DNA from 2 places in the Shewanella sp. FeAMO genome. Region 2 is predicted to be linked to the other one. Evidence: predicted binding sites of a transcription regulator. Region 2 holds the regulator's gene; the other holds the start of a gene.
The links. Region 2 encodes LexA, which represses DNA repair genes until DNA is damaged. Its sites were predicted from a motif close to TACTGTATNNNNATACAGTA; they were not measured.
Positions count from the first base shown of each region.

Region 1: the regulator LexA is predicted to act here: its motif matches at 2,541-2,560, upstream of dinB (DNA polymerase IV).

Region 1 covers NZ_CM132201.1:3,638,246-3,643,716, reverse strand. Annotated here, with positions in the region: gene bfr (bacterioferritin) at 1-201, shown strand, start outside; gene ACWAU4_RS16355 (methyl-accepting chemotaxis protein) at 450-2,456, shown strand; gene dinB (DNA polymerase IV) at 2,611-3,687, shown strand; gene ACWAU4_RS16345 (FG-GAP-like repeat-containing protein) at 4,268-5,471, shown strand, end outside.
Region 2 covers NZ_CM132201.1:89,669-95,139, forward strand. Annotated here, with positions in the region: gene ACWAU4_RS00415 (cytochrome c oxidase assembly protein) at 1-181, opposite strand, end outside; gene ctaD (cytochrome c oxidase subunit I) at 183-1,793, opposite strand; partial or broken gene coxB (cytochrome c oxidase subunit II) at 1,812-2,933, opposite strand; gene ACWAU4_RS00430 (cell division inhibitor SulA) at 3,402-3,893, opposite strand; gene lexA (transcriptional repressor LexA) at 3,890-4,510, opposite strand; gene plsB (glycerol-3-phosphate 1-O-acyltransferase PlsB) at 4,777-5,471, shown strand, end outside.

The DNA.
Region 1 (5,471 bases), 1.4 Mb from region 2:
GACTTGCAATATGAATATAAGGTTGCCGCTAACTTGAGAGAAGCCATCACCTTGTGTGAGCAACTCAAGGACTATCAGAGCCGGGAGTTGTTGGAGCTATTGCTGGAAGAAACCGAAGACGATCACATGTATTGGCTGGAGAAACAGCTGGGCCTTATCGACAAGGTTGGGTTACAGAATTACATCCAGTCCAAGATGTAACGGTATCAAAGCCGTCACGACAGGAGCCGCTATTGCGGCTCTTTTGCTATCTGGTGTTGCATTGAGCCTGAATTAAATTTGAATGCACTTGAGTTGGGCAATAAGGCGCTGAATTGCTTCGGTTTGGTGCAGGGGATTGTTTACATAGAAAATTATATTGTTTCTTGTCATTTAGTATTCAATATTGTTAACAGATTCTGATACATTGCCGGTTTCCTTAAATAAAAATATAACAAATAGGACTCGCAATGGAGCAGATAAGACGTTCTCTCAGTTTGCAACTTGTATTGGCTATCGTTGGTGCCCTGGCGTTGTTGCTGTCTATAGTGGCCGTCGTGATGGTCAAGAGCAGCAGCGACGATACCCGTGCCCGCATAGATCAGGACATATCGGCGCTGATCACCCTCAAGGCCAATGAAATCGGCAATTACTTCTACGCCAAGGGGCAGATTATTCACTCTGTCTTTGCTAACCCTGCCATCAATAACTGGTTTGCCAAATACCATAGCCGTGGCTCAGATCTCAGTCTCGATCCCGGCTATCAACAGCTGGTGGATTACTTCCACTTTTTCTCCGAGCAGGACAAGGAGATCAAGTCGGTGTTCTTCGGCTCGGCCAATACCTTCGAGTACTTTGATCTCAATGGCCGTTACGATGGCGATCCCGACTACTACACCAACAAACGTCCCTGGTGGCAGGAAGCGATAGAAAAAAATGGTTTGTTTGTCGGCGACCCGGCAGTGGATGCCAACGACGGCTCAATCTCGGCCACGGTCAAGACTGTAGTCAAGGATGCCAATGGTCGCCTGATAGGCATAGGTGGTATGGATATTCTCATCGATACCATAGGTAAAAACCTGCTGGCGCCAATCAAATACCGGGGCGAAGGCCAGGCGTTTTTGATGACGGAGCAGGGAAAGCTGGTGTACTTCCCGGGTTTTAACCAGGGGTTTCCCGCCGGCTCTGATGCGGCCGTTATTGACAATCTCAGCGGCGACAATCAGGGCTTCAGTGAACTGAAACGTGAAATGCAAACCCGGGATGCCGGTATTGCCGAAGTCACTTATCAGGGAGAGTTGCAGCGAGTGAGCTACATTGCCATTCGCGGTGATTATCCCAAGGTGCGCTGGTATTTGGGGTTCATGTTGCCCAATGAAGTGTTTCAGGCACCTGTGAAGCAAAGCCTTTGGCAAACCAGCCTGGTCTCAGTGGGGATTATTTTACTGGTGGCGTTAACCGTTTTCCTGATGATGTTGCCGTTTCGGCGTAATCTCAATAGCCTGCTGCACACCATGGAAGATATCGCCGAGGGTGAGGGCGACTTGTCACGCCGCATTGAAATCAACCGCGCCGATGAACTTGGGCGTCTCGGCGCGGCATTCAACCGTTTTGCCGCCAAGGTGCAGAGTCTGTTGCTGGAAACCCGTGAACTCAGTGGTCGGGTGGATAATGGTGTTGCCGCCGCGGCTGAGGTGTGTGACAACGCACTGGCCTCTGTCAGTGCCCAGAAACAGGAAATTGCCTCAGTGGCCACAGCCGCTACCGAAATGGCCCACACAAGCCAGGAGATGGCGACCAGCGCCCAACGAGCCGCCGAGTTTTCCGAGACGGCGTTGTTGCAGTCCAGAAACGGCGCAGATGTGGTGCAGCAGGCCAGTCAGGGAATGCACTCACTTTCCACTCAGGTCAACCAGGCTGCGGGGGTTATTCGGGCGCTCAGAAGCAGCTCAGAGGAGATAGGCGAGGTGCTCAGTGTGATCCGCGCCATTGCCGAACAAACCAATCTGCTGGCACTCAACGCCGCCATTGAAGCGGCTCGCGCCGGCGAGCAGGGAAGGGGCTTTGCGGTTGTGGCCGATGAGGTGCGCACCCTGGCATCCCGCACTCAGGACTCCACGACCAATATTCAGGGTATTATCCAGACTCTGCAGCAACAGGCACAACAAGCCGAACAGGTGATGGAAGCCGGAGTCAGGGAGGCCAACCAGGGCCAAAGCCTGACTCTGGAAGTTGAGCGGGCACTGACAGAAATAACCGCGGCAGTGGATGCCATCCAGCTGCAAACCATGGAGATCACTGCGGCGATAGGCCAGCAGGCTGTGGTGGCCGAAGAAGTGGCCTGCAACATTGAAAATGTTCGTGGCCGCTCCGATGAATCCCTGAGCGCCAGCGAAGAGCTGTCACATCAGATGCAGGCATTCCAACAGTTGGCCACGGCTCTGGGGCGCAACATAGGTCAGTTCCGCATCGATTAAGACGAGCTTTAAATCCATTAAGGAGAGCCCTGGCTCTCCTTTTTTGCTCTCGATTGATCTGCTTTTTCGTTATCCTGGCTTGTTAACTGTGTTTTTATACAGTACTCTGTTTGTGTCCGGCTCGACCGAGCCCTTTGAGATCCGGAAAGCAAGCTTGAGAAAGATCATACATATCGACATGGACTGCTATTTTGCCGCGGTGGAGATGCGTGATTTTCCAGAATATCGTGGCCGACCTCTGGCCGTCGGCGGCAGCAGTGACAGACGCGGGGTGATAAGCACCTGCAATTATGAGGCGCGTAAATTCGGCGTTCGCTCTGCTATGGCCTCGGCCTATGCGTTAAAGCTTTGCCCGGAGCTGCTGCTGATCCCCGGGCGCATGTCTGTGTATAAGGAAGTCTCGGCAGAGATCCGGGCCATCTTCGCCCGCTATACCTCACTGATTGAACCTCTGTCGCTGGATGAAGCCTACCTGGATGTATCCGATAGCTCATTATACCAAGGCTCGGCCACCCTCATTGCCGAGGCTATTCGCGCCGATATCCTGGCGGAAACCGGCCTGACGGCTTCGGCAGGTATCGCCCCGGTCAAGTTTCTCGCCAAGGTGGCATCGGATCTCAACAAGCCCAACGGCCAGTATGTGGTCACGCCACAGGCACTGCCTGAGTTTGTAAAAAACCTGCCGCTTATCAAGATCCCCGGCGTCGGTAAGGTCACCGCTCAGAAGCTGGCCGATATGGGGCTGCATACTTGTGCGGATGTACAAAAGGTGCCGCTGGCCAAGTTGCAACAGCGGTTTGGAAAGTTTGGTACCTTGCTTTATGAAAGGGCTCAGGGGATAGACGAGCGTGAACTGACCATCAACCGAGAGCGCAAGTCTGTTGGGGTAGAAACCACGCTGGCAGAGGATATTCATACCCTGGCCCAGTGTCGCCAGGTAATGCCACAGTTGGTGCAGGAGTTGGCCCGCCGTCTGGAGCGCGGAGCCAAAGACAGGCAAATTCATAAGCTGGTAGTCAAACTCAAGTTCAGTGACTTTAAACAGACCACTATAGAAACCCGCTCGAGTGAGTTATCTGTGCGCCTGCTGGATGAATTGCTGACCCAGGCACTGCAAAGAGCCAACGGCCGAGGCATCCGTCTGCTGGGGGTGGCTGCCGGGCTGGTCAGCCAGGATGACAGCCACTCACCGGCAGAGGAAGCTTTGCAGCAGTTGGACCTGGCTTTCTAATCCCCAATTGACGGTTTGCACTCAGCGAGGGGATAAACAAGCTCCATTTCTGTTCCATATGGGCTCTCTATAGCAGGTTTTCAGCGTATTTCGACTCACAAGCATAGCTGGCGATACCTTGCCACTGTCGCAGTGTAAGTCTTACTGTATATACGTAATTATAAGCTCGATACAAGCTTTCTGTTGAACCCCTACAAATTTCAAATTCTAAAAAACCAAAATCTATTTTTAATAGATTTCTATATTAGAGTTAATGGGCTCTACTTAGTTACGTTTTGAGATCTTTGTAATAAGTTTTAAATCGATTTGATGTGGTGATGGTTTTATAAGAAGCATTTAACTTGCTTGATGGGAAATATTCTTTGAATTTTCGCGTTTTCTTGGTGAGTGTTTCTGTTTGTATCCTTCTTAACTCTTTGAGCTTTCTGAGTAACACCTGAAGATTGGTAATGTAAAAGTTAATTATTTTAATGTTTGGTTTTTGTGGTAGGTTGTTTGGATAACAAAAAGTTTGCTTTAAGTTGGCTTAACCCGTTTTTTTTGGGACTATTGATAATAATTAAAACATGGAGTGTTTTATATGAAGTACGGGCTCCCCATTTCCCTTTTTTTGCTCTCTATTGCTACCCAAAACAATGTATTTGCTTCATCCAGCGTCCCTTTAAGTGGCTCTTTTCGGGTTAGTGAGCAAGGTGCGGCAACATATACCATCCCCATAGATACTCCCGCAGCCAGAGGCAAGTTAAAGCCCGCCGTAGAGCTGAGTTATTCATCAGGTGGCGGAGAAACCATTATGGGATTGGGGTGGGGGCTTCAAGGGCTTTCCGCCATCAGCCGCTGCCCAAAAACCATTGAACAGGATGGCTATTTACAAGGTGTAGAGCTTACCAACAAGGACAGTTACTGCTTTGACGGTGCTCGTCTGGTTTTAACCGCCGGAACCCATAGTCTAAATGGCGCCGAGTACCGTAAGGAGCTGGATGATGCCTCTGTGGTGACTGTGATTGGCCAGGCGCCTGGCGGCGGTCCAGCGGCCTTCAAGGTTGAAACCAAATCGGGAGACACCTATTTCTATGGCGATGTGGATGAGGTTTCCGGGAAGCAGTTTCTGGATGTGAATGGCACCTCATCATCCGGAGATGGTTATCGGTCCGTATCTCAAAACAACAGTGATGTGATTTATCATTGGAGTCTGAAGGCCATTGAGGACTCCGTAGGTAACTACATTAGTTATCACTATGAAAACACCGCTGGTGAGCAATACCTGAAAAGCATCGATTATGCCGGGCACAGCAATGGTGAGGCTCCCTATAATCAGGTCAGATTTATCTATACCCCCCTCAGTTACCCTAAGTATGGTTATTCCTATGGCACCTCTGTTGCGATAAAGCAGCAACTGCAAAAGATTGAGGTGAGGCTGGATGACGAAGTCGACAAAACCTATTACCTGACGTATCACAAGGCGACTTCCAGTGATAAGCATGATTACCTTGAGCAGGTTAAAGCCTGTATTGGTCAAACCCAAACCGACTGCAGTACACCGATAACCTTTGAGTGGGACAGACAGGCGAGTGCGTCTGCTGGCCCTGCTTATCAGCCCTTTTCCGGCAGACGGGCGTTGAGTATTCCGTCCGGTAACAACGACACCGCCAAGTTTTTTGATATGGACGGTGACGGTTTATCAGATATCGTTTATGTACGGGACGGGCGTTGGTACAAGCGTGGTATTCAGTCGGGTATTGAACAGGCGATGGCCTCGACCGGTGCCGGTAAGGCGGCTTATG
Region 2 (5,471 bases):
GGCTGTTATCCACTTGGGCAATATAAGTAGCGGCGCTGGTGTTGGTCTTGCCATTGATCCCCAACTGCTGACAAAGCACATCATAGAGCGGCACCAGGGCAAAGCCGAAGCCGAACATGGCTACGGCGCCAAGCAGCAGCAGGCGTACCAGTTTACGGTTGTCGGGGCGGGAGTTTGCCATATCACTTAATCTCCGGCGGAGTGCTGAAGGTGTGATAAGGCGCCGGACTTGGGAGTGTCCACTCAAGCCCCTGGGCTCCTTCCCAAGGTTTGGCCGGAGCCTGGGCGCCACCACGAATACACTTGATCACCAGTACCAGAAATATCAGCTGTGACAGGCCAAAGGCAAAACCGCCTATGGAGACAATCTGATTGACATCGGCAAACTGTACCGAGTAGTCGGGGATGCGTCTGGGCATACCGGCCAGCCCGAGGAAATGCATCGGGAAGAACAACACATTGACCGAAATGACCGAGCACCAGAAATGCCACTTGGCCAAGGTCTCGCTGTACATATGCCCGGTCCACTTGGGTAGCCAGTAATAGGCGGCGGCCATGATGGAGAAGATGGCGCCGGTGACCAGCACATAATGAAAATGGGCAACCACAAAGTAAGTGTCATGGTATTGGAAGTCGGCTGGGGTGATTGCCAACATCAGGCCGGAGAAGCCGCCTATGGTGAAGAGAATAATAAAGGCACAAGCGAACATCATAGGGGCTTCAAAGCTGATGGATCCCCGCCACATGGTGGCAACCCAGTTGAATACCTTGACCCCGGTTGGCACGGCAATCAGCATGGTGCAGTACATAAAGAAGAGTTCGGCAAAGACAGGCATACCTGTGGTGAACATGTGATGTGCCCACACCAGGAAGGAGAGGATCGCGATGCTGGCGGTGGCGTAGACCATTGAGGCGTAGCCAAACAAAGGCTTGCGACTGAATGCCGGAATGATGGCCGAGATGATGCCGAATGACGGCAATATCATTATGTACACCTCGGGGTGGCCGAAGAACCAGAAAATATGCTGGAACATCACAGGATCTCCGCCGCCGGCGGCATCGAAGAAGCTGGTGCCGAAGAATTTGTCTGTGAGTACCATGGTCACAGCCCCGGCTAATACAGGCATAACGGCTATCAGAAGGAAGGCGGTGATAAGCCAGGTCCAGACGAACAGGGGCAGCTTCATCCAGTTCATGCCAGGTGCGCGCAGATTCACTATGGTGACTATCACGTTGATCGCCCCCATAATTGAGCTTATCCCCATGATATGTATTGAAAAAACAAACAAGGCTGTACTGTCGGCGCTATAAGTTGTCGACAATGGGGCATAGAAGGTCCAGCCAAAATTGGGGCCGCCACCTTCCATAAACAATGAGCTAAGCAGGATCAGGAAGGCGAAGGGCAAAATCCAGAAGCTCCAGTTGTTCATCCGCGGCAGCGCCATATCCGGCGCACCTATCATCATGGGGATCAACCAGTTGGCCAGACCGGTAAAGGCCGGCATCACGGCGCCAAAAACCATGATAAGGCCATGAACTGTGGTCATTTGGTTAAAGAAGTTGGGTTCGACCAGTTGCAATCCGGGCTGGAATAGCTCAGCACGGATCACCATGGCCATGGCGCCCCCTATCAGGAACATGATGAAGCTGAACCAGAGATAGAGTGTGCCTATGTCTTTATGGTTGGTGGTCAGCAACCAGCGCATGATCCCCTTGGGGGCGTGATGATGCTGGTGTTCCTGTTCAGCGATTTCCTGAACGCCGGCTTCGGCATCTTGACTGAATGAGTTCATCTTCTCCCCCTACTGCCCGTGGTTATTGACGTCGGCGGCTTGCACTGTGTCGCCTGTATTATTGCCCCAGGCATTACGCTCATAGGTCACCACAGCAGCCAGTTCCTTGGCGGTTATCTGTTTGCCGAAGGCCTGCATGGCGGTGCCTGTCTTGCCATGGATCACTATGTCCAGATGGGCAGCCATTGGGCCTATGGCAATAGCACTGCCCTTGAGCGCCGGGAACACCCCTTGAAGTCCGGCGCCGTTGGGCTGATGACAGGCGGCGCAACGCGCCATATAGATCTGTTCGCCAAGCGCCATGGCCTCATCATGGCTCATGGTCTCACTGAGGGCCGCCTGAGCTTCTTCGGCGGCCGTAGCCGCGGCTTGTTTCTGCTCCGCCATCCAGGCGTCAAACTCATCTTCTGCCAGTACCTTCACCACAATCGGCATAAAGCCGTGGTCTTTACCGCAAAGCTCGGCACATTGGCCGCGGTAGATCCCCGGTTTGTCCACCCGGGTCCAGGCTTCGTTAATAAAACCGGGATTGGCGTCTTTTTTGACGGCAAAGGCGGGCACCCACCAGGAGTGGATCACATCATCTGAGGTCATCAGGAATCGGACTTTGCGATTGATGGGCAATACCAAAGGCTTGTCGACTTCAAGTAAGTAGTGCTCGCCCTTGGCTTCCTGGCCTTCTATCTGGGATCTCGGCGTTGCCAATATGCTGAAGAAGTCGATGTCTTCGCCGAAATAGCTGTAGTGCCATTTCCATTGCGAGCCGGTGATCTTGACCGTCAGGTCGGCATCACTGGGATCTTCCATGGCAATCAGCGTTTTGGTTGCGGGGATTGCCATCAGGATCAGGATTAAAAAGGGGATAAGCGTCCAGGCAATTTCTACCTTGGTACTTTCATGGAATTGGGACGCGACTGCCCCTTTGGACTTCCTATGGTTGATCATGGCGTAGATCATCACGCCGAATACGACCAAACCTATGGCGCAACAGATATAAAGAATTATCATGTGCAGGTGATACACCTTGCCACTGATCTCAGTTACCCCTTGAGTCATATTCAAGGGCATATCTGCCTGAGCGCCTGGAGACAACAAGCTGACGCACAACAAGGTCAGCAAAACACACAGCCATTGCTTCACAAGACATCTCCTCTGTCAATTGCATTCGCAACTACAAAGAAGAGTCACACAGTAAGTCTTTGCTCTATGCAAACTCTTCAGTTCCCAAAAAAGCAACGATGACTTCAAAGTGCGGCGGCGGTTTCACTTAGCTCTAGGTATACAGGTGGTGACCACTGTTGCACTTACCGCTGAATATACTCAGCATTTCCGGCGACGGCACCACTCGCTATGAATCGAAATGGGGCGGTCAACCTACGACGAATTGCATGGAGATAACACAATCGTTGTTCTTACATTACTTGTAGATTAAATATTGATCAAGATCACGATGTTTTCTAACTATATGAAAAAAAAGCGTCTGTTAATCCAGAGGTGAATTCTGTGTGAGTAGCAGAGCTGCGCGGTTTGCCGCCGATTGACAGGGGAAGGCATTGCACCAAAAAGGCACAGAAAAAAGGCCATCCCAGGGATGGCCTTTAAACACAATCAATGGATGGAGTGGGTAAGTTCGTTGAGGTGGTTATCCACCTCTTTCGCCTGCTGTCCCGTTTCCAACACTATGCCCATGGCTCTGGCGTTACGGGCGACCAGCTGCAATCGGCGGTTATCACGGGCATCCAGGCTGTCTATCCAACTGATCACTGCACTGGAGGTGCCGTTGGTCAGGGCTCTTTCCGTTGCCCACAAGGCTTCTACTTCATCCTTGGTGCGCACCAAGAGTACTCTATCCATTCTGACACCGGCCCTTGCTAAGGTTTCTTTGTAACCTATGCTGGCCGGGGCGTTAATCAAGACTATCCAGCGTCCCTGTTGACTCAATTGCGCCAATTGAGGGCAGAGGCGCAATAATTCCTGACGTCCCTGGCTATGGCTGGCCAAGCTGGAGATACCGGTATGTTGCCAAGGCTGATTGCCGGCAATACCGGTGTCTGTCCACAGGCCTGGGTGTCTTGGGGCGTTGCCAGTCATTATGCTCATAGCCAGTCTCCATTGCGTATTATCCCTACCGCCAGTCCTTCAATGGTCAATGGCTGGAAAGTCAGGTCGACTTTTATTGGGGAGTAAGCCTCGTTCTCGGCATGTAGATAAACCACATTACCTTTCTTTTCAAAGCGTTTCACAGTTACATCGTCTTCAACCCTGGCCACCACGACTTGACCGTTACGGGCTTCCTGTACCTTGTGAACCGCCAGGAGATCACCTTCGAGAATACCTATGTTCTTCATGCTGTCGCCGCGTACCCGTAGCAGAAAGTCGGCATTGGGGTGGAACATGCCAGGGTCGACCTGGTAATACTGCTCAACGTGTTCCTGAGCCAGTATGGGTTCACCGGCGGCAACCTGACCAATCAGGGGCAAGCCTGTTTCTGACTCCGCTTGTTCATCATGAGGCAGGCGAATACCACGAGAGGTGCCTGGCATGATCTCAATACAGCCTTTCTTGGCCAATGCCTTGAGGTGTTCCTCGGCGGCATTGGCGCTCTTGAAGCCCAGCCGGGTGGCAATTTCGGCCCGGGTTGGCGGCATGCCGGTGTCGGCTATATTGCGTTTAATCAGTTCCAGAATCTGTGCCTGGCGCGGTGTCAGTGGTCTCATGGTGATTCCTGTTTTTTCATACAGTACCTGTTAGTATATACAGTATTTTTATCAGTGCAAGTATTAACCAAAACTGAAACTTTTAGGGAGTGGCTAAGTAAGCCATTCGGTGCTTTGGTTTTAACGGCTTGGCCCATGCAGCATGGGGAGTTCAAGGCATTGGCCAGAGGAACTGCCGGGGCCGGTTCGCACCTTCCCTAGCTAAGGTTCAGGAAATTCTGGTATTCTATTGGGCTATTGATTGTGGCTCAGACACTGAAAAAAACATGTCCAAACAAGATTCATTCTGGTTTAAATCTCTTCGCTGGCTCCAAAGCAAGCTGGTGCATACCACTGTGGTGCCTCAGGATCCTTTCGCCGATTTGAACCTGGATCCGGCTAAGCCGATGGCCTATGTAATGAAGACGGAATCTGTCAGTGATATTGCGGCATTGGCGGAAGTCACCCGTAAGTTTGGTTTGCCTTGTCCTTATGAGGCACTCAAGGTTGATGATATTACCGTTCCCCGAGTCGTCTGCCTGGAAGGAGCCAAGCCCCTATTCGGCAAGCGCAAGAGCAACAAGCCATTTCTCAGCTGTTTCACTTCTCTGCTGAACCTGCATCAGGCCAATCCACAACTGGATATTCAATTGGTGCCAGTGAGCCTCTATTGGGGCCGCACTCCGGGTAAGGAAGATGACAGCATGCGTGCCGCCGTATTTGAGCGGGAAAATCCCACTTGGCTGCGCAAGTTTCTGATGATCCTGTTTCTGGGGCGCGACAACTTTGTGCAGTTTTCCAATGCCGTGTCGTTGCGGCTGATGGCCGATGAACATGGGACCGACAAGGCTATTGCCCATAAGTTGTCACGGGTGGCCAGGGTACATTTCCGCCGGCAACGCAAGGTGATGACTGGGCCCGTGCTGCCCAACCGTCAGGCTCTGTTCAATGAGTTGCTGCGTTCGGAAACGCTGAAAAAGGC